Regions from separate parts of the Vibrio sp. 1F263 genome, predicted to be linked through region 1. Evidence: predicted binding sites of a transcription regulator. Region 1 holds the regulator's gene; the other holds the start of a gene.
The links. Region 1 encodes PurR, which represses purine synthesis genes. Its sites were predicted from a motif close to TNANGNAAACGTTTNCNTNA; they were not measured.
Positions count from the first base shown of each region.

Region 2: glpX (class II fructose-bisphosphatase) is a predicted target of PurR. The motif match lies at 2,162-2,181, and genes of this name have one in related genera.

Region 1 covers NZ_JBGONI010000001.1:74,315-78,411, reverse strand. Annotated here, with positions in the region: gene ACED25_RS00345 (TfoX/Sxy family DNA transformation protein) at 123-713, opposite strand; cyclic di-GMP riboswitch class I at 841-926, opposite strand; gene purR (HTH-type transcriptional repressor PurR) at 1,097-2,101, opposite strand; gene torD (molecular chaperone TorD) at 2,420-3,067, opposite strand; gene torR (two-component system response regulator TorR) at 3,355-4,068, shown strand.
Region 2 covers NZ_JBGONI010000011.1:74,778-78,874, reverse strand. Annotated here, with positions in the region: gene ACED25_RS10020 (DUF3135 domain-containing protein) at 1-132, opposite strand, end outside; gene ACED25_RS10015 (helix-turn-helix transcriptional regulator) at 269-895, opposite strand; gene glpX (class II fructose-bisphosphatase) at 1,095-2,102, opposite strand; gene zapB (cell division protein ZapB) at 2,427-2,669, shown strand; gene rraA (ribonuclease E activity regulator RraA) at 2,779-3,297, opposite strand; gene ACED25_RS09995 (1,4-dihydroxy-2-naphthoate polyprenyltransferase) at 3,371-4,097, opposite strand, start outside.

The DNA of each region.
Region 1 (4,097 bases):
TTAGTTTTTCAATGTAAACCATTAGTATAGATAGACAGGCAAAGCATAGAATAACTTTCACCAGATATAAAAAAAGCCGCAAAAATGCGGCTTAGTTATCTAGATAGTTTGCACTGACAATGTTAATTGACGTGATTGATAAGCTCTTCACGACGTTGCTGCGGTATAACAGACCAATGTGTACCATTGATCGCGCCTTCTAGGGCCCATAACAGTTCAATACTGACAGAAGACGCGTGCGATTCTTTGATGGCGTTAAATGCGTTTACAGAGCCAGATTCATATAAACGTTCTACAGAATCGATCCCTGCCTTTTTCAACATCCGCTCGGTGGCGAGTCGAAGGTTAGGCAGATCTTTGAGTCGAGTTGGTTTAGCAGAAGATTGTTCAGCTTTCTCTTCTTTAGCAAAACCTAGAGACGTAGTCGCAAGCTGCAAGATTTTCTCTTGGTCTTGCCATAAGCCTTCAGGTAAAGCGAAATATTTAGTAACGACAGGAAAACCACGTTTTTTGTAGACGTACGGTTGAAATCCTTGTTGTTCGAATTGTTGCGTTGTGCATTTGTCAGCTCGTATATGCAACTGGTCATTCACAACCAGGGCAAACATAGTGTCATCAGCAAAAAGCCCGAATCCACCAAACATTGAGCGTGACTTAATTTTTCCTAGGGGCTCAAATAATTTCATTGAGTCCTTTAGTATCGGTTTATCCATGTTATTTATCTCGGTGTATTTGAACTACGCCACCAAATAAGCAGGTCCGAGAGATTAGCAAAATGTTGCAATTAAATTGTCAATAGGCTGTAAATTACTAAAGTATTAGTAGTTACTGCATTTTGCCATCGGTAACCCCGCTACCATACCAACGAGTGGTTTAGGCCGGAAGCTTTGCGTCCCACTTTTTCAAGTGGTTTGCCCTGTGCGTGACTGGGTTATTAGAATAAAGTTTTTGTTGAATTAGGCTCACACTTCTTATTTCAAAATGTGATGTTGCTTCAATTAATGACCTTTGAATTATGCATGCAAGTGCACTTTGTTTGTTGAGGAAAAAAACGCACCTAAAGGTGCGCTTGATTAAACTAAACTCATTACATCAATTAATTTAACGTTTTAACTGTACTTCGCTCAACAATTTCAGGGTGCATTTCGAAGACGCGTTTCTCGTGGTCTTTGTCTTTTATACGCTCTAGTAGTATTTCGAATGCATTTTTACCAACACGGCGCTTAGGTTGGTGAACCGTCGTTAACGGTGGAGAGAAGTATTCAGCCAATTCTATGTTGTCGTAACCGATCACTGAGATATCTTCAGGAATACGAATGCCTTTTTCTTGTAATCGACTCATCAGTCCTAATGCCATCGTGTCGTTAAAACAGAATACTGCGGTAGGGCGATCTTTCATCTCAATGATTTGGTCAGCAGCAATCACAGCTGTGTCACATTCAAAGTTGCCTTCGATGATCATATTTTCATCGGCAGTAATCTTCGCTTCATTGAGTGCGCGCTTGTAACCTGAGATGCGTTCAACACACGCTGCTTTGTCTAAGTGGCCACTTAAACATGCAATCTTGGAGTGACCGCGCTCAATGAGGTATTTGGTTGCTAGGTAGCCACCTTCTTCAGAGTTATCGATGATCTTATCAGCCTGAGAGCTTTCAGGGCCCCAGTCCATGATAACTTTAGGGATGTCTGCGTGACGGTCTAACATCTCTCTTAGTTCTTCAGTCAGGTCAGAACACATAACTAAGATGCCATCTACACGTTTCTCTGCAAGCATTCGAATGTAGTCACGTTGCTTTTCGTAGATACCGCCCGTATTGCACAAGATCAAAGTGTAACCTTGACGGTAGCAGTAGCTCTCAACACCATCGATAACTTCAGAGAAAAATAGGTTAGTTGATTGAGTCACTAGCATACCGATGGTGCGGGTTGTATTGCACTTCAAACTACGAGCAACGGCACTTGGCGCATAGTTCAGTTCGTCTACGGCTTTGTTTACTTTTTCTTGAGTCGCTTCAGCAACAAAGCGAGTTTTGTTGATTACGTGAGAAACGGTTGTTGTTGATACGCCGGCTAAGCGTGCGACATCTTTTATAGTGGCCATGTTTTTATCCTATTAGAAGCTACTTTCCCAAAGTACGGAATGAAGTAGCCGTTAAGCTACCTAACTAAGAGCTTAAATTTGTAGGGCTCTTTGGGTACTAAAGTGCTAAAAAACAAAAAACCGCTATTGAGCGGCTTGTCTTAACACCGAAATGCTCTGAACTTCAATAAGTGTAGCATTTCGTGAATGTTTCATATTTTATCGTTTGCGGTCACAATTTTAGACTGACTAGAAATTACTCGCAATAAAATTCACCCAGAAATCCGGGTGAATGGTCACAATTCTATTGAATTTATTTATCGAGTCGTCAAAAAAAGCTTATTCGCCAGCTAGGTATTGAGTGTCTAATTTACAGAATGCCAATAGCAGGGATGAGACTGATGCGTAGAAACCGAATGTGTCAATGTCATGACATTTAACGTTGAACTTTGGTACCCAAGTAAGCAGTTGCTGTTCGATAAATTGCTGTTGAACAGCAAAGGATTTCTCTAGTTCTTCTTCTAGTTCAGTTTCGTTCGAACGAATGATTAGATTACCTAGGAAATCGAGTTCGATAGCAATGTGGTCAGCTGGCTCTTTTAGGTCTTGGTTAACCACTAAGTTGTGTTTAGCCATGATCTCTTCCATATCTTTTGCTGGCTTATCGTTCAATAGGCCAGTTTGGCCGATATACATAGAAGCGTAAGGAAGTGCGCCATGTTTATCAGTCTTTAAGAATAAGTCACAGAAGTCAGCAGACAATTCTAATTGAGCATCTTCACGTGTTTGTAGACGGTTTAGCGCATCCACTAAGCTATCAATCGCCGGCTTTAGTGTTTCATTTTCACCTAAACCAGTTAGGAAAGAACGAATTTCAACAGAGTGGTAGTGATCGAGTTCTTCTTGAGTGAGCTCTTTAGCGAACAAGCTTGATAGCCACCAGTATATTTCTGCTCGTTGTTCGTTGAATGCTTTCGTATCTTTCATTTCTTAGATCCTGATTTAGTCTTGTGGTGTGTGTATACCTAGCATCGTCGAGTGATTTATGTATAGGCACACCAAGGCTGAATAACAAGGTTATTTGCGAAACGCAAAGTTACTCGTTAGTAGTAATGCCTATATTGAATTGCGATGGGCGACAAATAGCAAGGTTTAAGATTGTCTTGTATCAAAAAAAAATCATGTTTCTGGCTTTTATCTTCTGTAGTACTAGAATTGTTACGAGTTATGAATAGAATGGTCACTGAAACTATTAAATAAGAAAAGTGGTGTAGATGAGCTATCACGTATTAGTCGTAGAAGATGATGTGGTAACCCGAAGTAAACTGGTTGGATATTTCCAGAATGAAGGTTACACAGTGAGCGAAGCTGAAAGCGGGGCTCAAATGAGAAAAATGTTAGAAGAAAATAACGTTGACCTCATTATGTTAGACATCAACTTGCCAGGCGAAGATGGATTGATGCTAACTCGCGAATTACGCAGTCAATCAGACATTGGAATAATTTTAGTTACTGGACGCACGGATAGCATTGACAAGATCGTTGGCCTTGAAATGGGCGCAGACGATTACGTTACTAAACCCTTCGAACTTCGCGAGTTGTTGGTTCGAGTTAAAAACCTCTTGTGGCGTATTTCGGCTGCTCGTAAAACGGCAGCGGTTGCGGTAGAACAAACAGAAGACGAATCTGTGGTTCGTTTTGGTGAATGGACGTTTGATATACCTCGCCGTGCGCTAAGCAAGAACAGCGAGCCGGTGAAATTGACCAAAGCTGAATATGAACTATTGGTTGCACTCTCTTCTTACCCTAACCAAGTATTAAGCCGTGAACGTATTTTGAATATGATCAGCCATCGAGTAGACGCGCCGAATGACCGCACTATCGACGTGTTAATCCGTCGTATGCGTGCAAAAATGGAGTTTGACCCTAAGAACCCACAAATTTTTGTGACGGTTCACGGTGAAGGTTACATGTTTGCTGGTGACTAATTTTCCGTGGAAAGCTGGTTTCAGTAACG
Region 2 (4,097 bases), on a different contig from region 1:
TTCCGAGGCCGAACAAATCATCTGCTCGCACATTTCGTGTTTGAATTGATTGAATGCTTTCGGATCGCTTTTGGCGAGTTGGACCAGTTCATCAAAGGGGGGCAGTTTTTGATTTGGCTGTGGCTGTGCCATGATTCCTTCCTTAGCATTAAGCGTGTTTCATATGCTTTAAGCTTAAGAAATAAATTTGTACAAATTTTAATCTATTCTCATTTTCTCAATATTGAGACGGAATCGGTGGGTTGGGACTAGCCCTTAGCACTTGGTATTACGATAAAGGCGTGGGCGTTAAGGTATAAGTACAGCGTCTCTCGCCGGCAATAATGTGTTCAGTGCGGCTTACATGACACTCATTTTTGAGCAGTTCAGTGAAAACATTGAGCTCAGATTGGCATAGGCTAGGGCAACGAGTTGCTGCTTTGCAGATGGGGCAGTGGTTCTCAATCAAGATGTAGTGATCATCATGCTCTTGAAGCTCAGCCATGTAGCCTTCGTCTTCACGAAGCTGGGTGAGTTTTTTAAGCTTGCTGATGAGTGAATCACAGTCAGACAGCGCAGTTTGATACTGGTTAAGAGTGTGTTGTTCACGCTCGGCAGCAACCTTAGCCAGCCCTTCTTTACCAAATAGATTCTCCACAGCATCAATCACTTGAATGGTGAGTTCACCATGTCGGTCTGAAAATTGGCTATGACCTTGTTGAGTCAGGGACCAGTGGCGAGTCGGGCGACCCACTTTCACTTTCACATCATGAAACGCAAGAATACCGTCATCTTCCAGACTTTGCAGATGTTGCCTTGCACCCATTGTCGTCATGCCAAACTCTTCTGACAGTTGTTTCGCGGTTACCGCGCCTTGACGCTTAATGGTCTGTAAGATTTTGTCGCTTGTTTTCATACTATCCCTACCTCATCAACCTCACTATTATGAGGCAAGGTGTTTATAAAGCAAACCATTTACTATATTGATGGGGATTTACTATATAGACAGCGTTTACTCTAGCGACAGCAAATGGTGAGATTCTGGTGCACTAATAAAACAAAAGGCTGATACTTGGTATCAGCCTTGGAACATTTCTGTTAGAGCTAGTTTAGGTCTACAGGATGTGACCGATTACTTCTGGGTCTTTACGCTCTAGGTAGTGGATAGATTTGATGCGGCGAATCGTACGACAGCGACCACGGATAAGCAGAGTTTCTGTGGTTGCGATATTGCCTGTGCGAGTGATGCCCTCTAGAAGATCACCCTTAGTAATACCTGTTGCCGAGAATACAACATTATCGCTGCGTGCCATGTCTTCCATTTTCAAGACGATGCCTGCCGTTACGCCCATTTCTGCACAACGCTCTAGTTCAAGCTCACCGTGCTTGCGGTTCTCTTCTGTATCGCCTTTTACTTCATGACGAGGAAGAAGACGAGCGTGCATGTCACCGTCGAGTGCGCGAATAACAGCAGCAGAAACGACACCTTCAGGCGCGCCGCCGATGCAGTACATTACGTCTACTTCGCTGTCTGGCATACACGTTAGGATAGAGGCAGCAACATCACCGTCTGGCACAGCAAATACACGAACGCCCATGGCTTGCATGTCGGCAATGACTTGATCGTGACGAGGCTTAGCCAGTGTGGTTACTACTAGCGTATCGAGTGTTTTACCTAATGCTTTAGCGATGTTTTCTAGGTTTTCTGTTAGTGGCAGCTCTAGGTCAATTACGCCTTTAGCGCCAGGGCCAACAACCAATTTTTCCATGTACATGTCAGGTGCTTTAAGGAAGCTGCCTTTTTCGCCTGCAGCCAATACCGCCAATGCATTTGATTGACCCATAGCTGTCATGCGTGTCCCTTCAATTGGGTCTACGGCTATATCGACTGCATCGCCGCCCACACCGACGTTTTCGCCGATGTATAGCATAGGTGCATCATCGATTTCACCTTCGCCGATAACGATCTCGCCGCTAATTTCGGTTTTGTTCAGTAGGCTACGCATTACTTCTACAGCAGCGCCATCTGCAGCGTTTTTATCGCCGCGGCCAAGCCACTTGTAACCAGCTAGTGCTGCACCTTCAGTGACACGAGAGAATGACATTGCTAAATCGCGTTTCATGCGGACTCCAAAATTTTCAAAAGGGGAATAGAAATTTCGCGGCGAATTTTACCATATCCCAAAGGAAACGTTTGCCTTTTTGTTTTTTGGGGATTGCTCTTGATCAATTTGCGGGTGAAAACAGGTAATATTCATCAAAATAATCAGTCTGTTGTCGCGGTAGTAATAATTCACGTCAATATTAGGTAAAAAGCGCTGTTTTTTTCATCGAATGGCGCAAAATATCGAATATATTGAGTGTTTATCCTTGCTCTGCTGAGTAGAATGGGGAAATAAGTGGAGTAGACCTTCACCATCAAACGGATAACTTAAAGGTAGGCCAGAATGTCTTTTGAAGTACTAGAGCAGCTAGAAGCAAAAATTCAAACAGCAGTAGATACAATTGCACTTCTTCAAATGGAAGTGGAAGAGCTTAAAGAAGAGAAACAAGCACTAGCAACAGAAGCTGGTGAGCTTAAAGCAAGCCGTCACGAGCTAGAGCAAAAAACTCAGCAAATGCAGGAAGAGCATTCAGCATGGCAAGATCGCATCCGTAACCTTCTTGGTAAAATGGATGACGTAGAGTAATCGACTCTTCAGATTTAAAAAAACGCCCGCTACTCAGTAGCGGGCGTTTTCGTTTGTATTCTTATGCTTTGTGTTCTATTGCTTGTTTTATTATTTGAAGCTGAGTGAGTTACTCGGCCTCTTCTTCTTCAACATCCAGATCGAGTTCTACATCCAAAGGCTCTGCCGAAAGAATGATGCCAGTGTTGTCTGCATAGAGGTAATCTTCCGGTAAGAAGGTCACGCTGCCAAAGTTCACAGGTACATCCAATTCGCCGACACCTTCTTGGCTTGCACCCACAGGAATAGAGGCTAAAGCCTGAATACCAAGATTCATGTCTTCTAACTCATCGACTTCGCGTACGCAGCCGTAAACCACAATACCTTCCCACTCATTGTCTTCAGCAAGTAGGGCAATCTCAGCATCGATCAGCGCTTTACGCAGTGAGCCGCCACCATCGATTAACAACACACGCCCCAAACCATCTTGTTCTAATACGGAGCGAATTAAAGCATTGTCTTCAAAACACTTTAATGTCGTGATCTGTCCTGCGAAGGATGCACGTCCACCGAAGTTGCTGAACATTGGTTCCACGACATCAACTTGATCCAAATATATGTCGCACAGTGCTGAAGTGTTGTATTCCATTAGTATACCTTTTGAACAATGAGCTTACTTTGAGTATATCGGTGCTTGATCCCTTTGCAATGATTAGTCTCATTTAACTCAATAGAGTTTGAGCTACGACAACCCCTGCAAACAATAGGTTAGTGACCAGTGAACATTTCACTATCACGGGCATCATTGGTGCAATCTGTGCTGGCTTTTCGGTTTCCCAAACGGCCTTACCGTGCTTATAAACAATAATAATGCTTAGTAAAAACGGCAGGCTGATCCAGACCGGTTTTTCTTGAATCAGTAGGTAGATAGCGAAAGAGGCAAGGGCGAGCCCAAGTAGTGCAAAATGATAGTGTTTGGCTTTGCGCTGCCCTAGGCGAACCGCCATGGTGCGTTTGCCACATTCGCTGTCGTTTTCAATATCCCGCATGTTGTTGATATTGAGTACCGCAACCGCCATCAAGCCGCAGCCCAATGCCGGAAGGAATAGGCTTGGTTCAACATGGCCAGTGTGTAAGAAATAAGTCCCTGAAACGCCTAACAAACCGAAGAAGATAAATACCGATAAGTCGCCAAGGCCAATATAACCATAAGGTTTATTGCCGACGGTGTAAGCGATGGCTGCAACAATGGCTAATACGCCTAACGCAATGAAAGATAAGATACTCTCAATCGAGGTTAAGGCATGAAAGATAAGAATCAGCCCAGCGAGCATGGTAAATACGATGTTGAGGATGATCGCTTGCTTCATGGTTTTCGCGGTCACCGCGCCAGATTGCATTGCACGTGTTGGCCCTAGACGGTTTTCGTTGTCTGTGCCTTTTACCGCG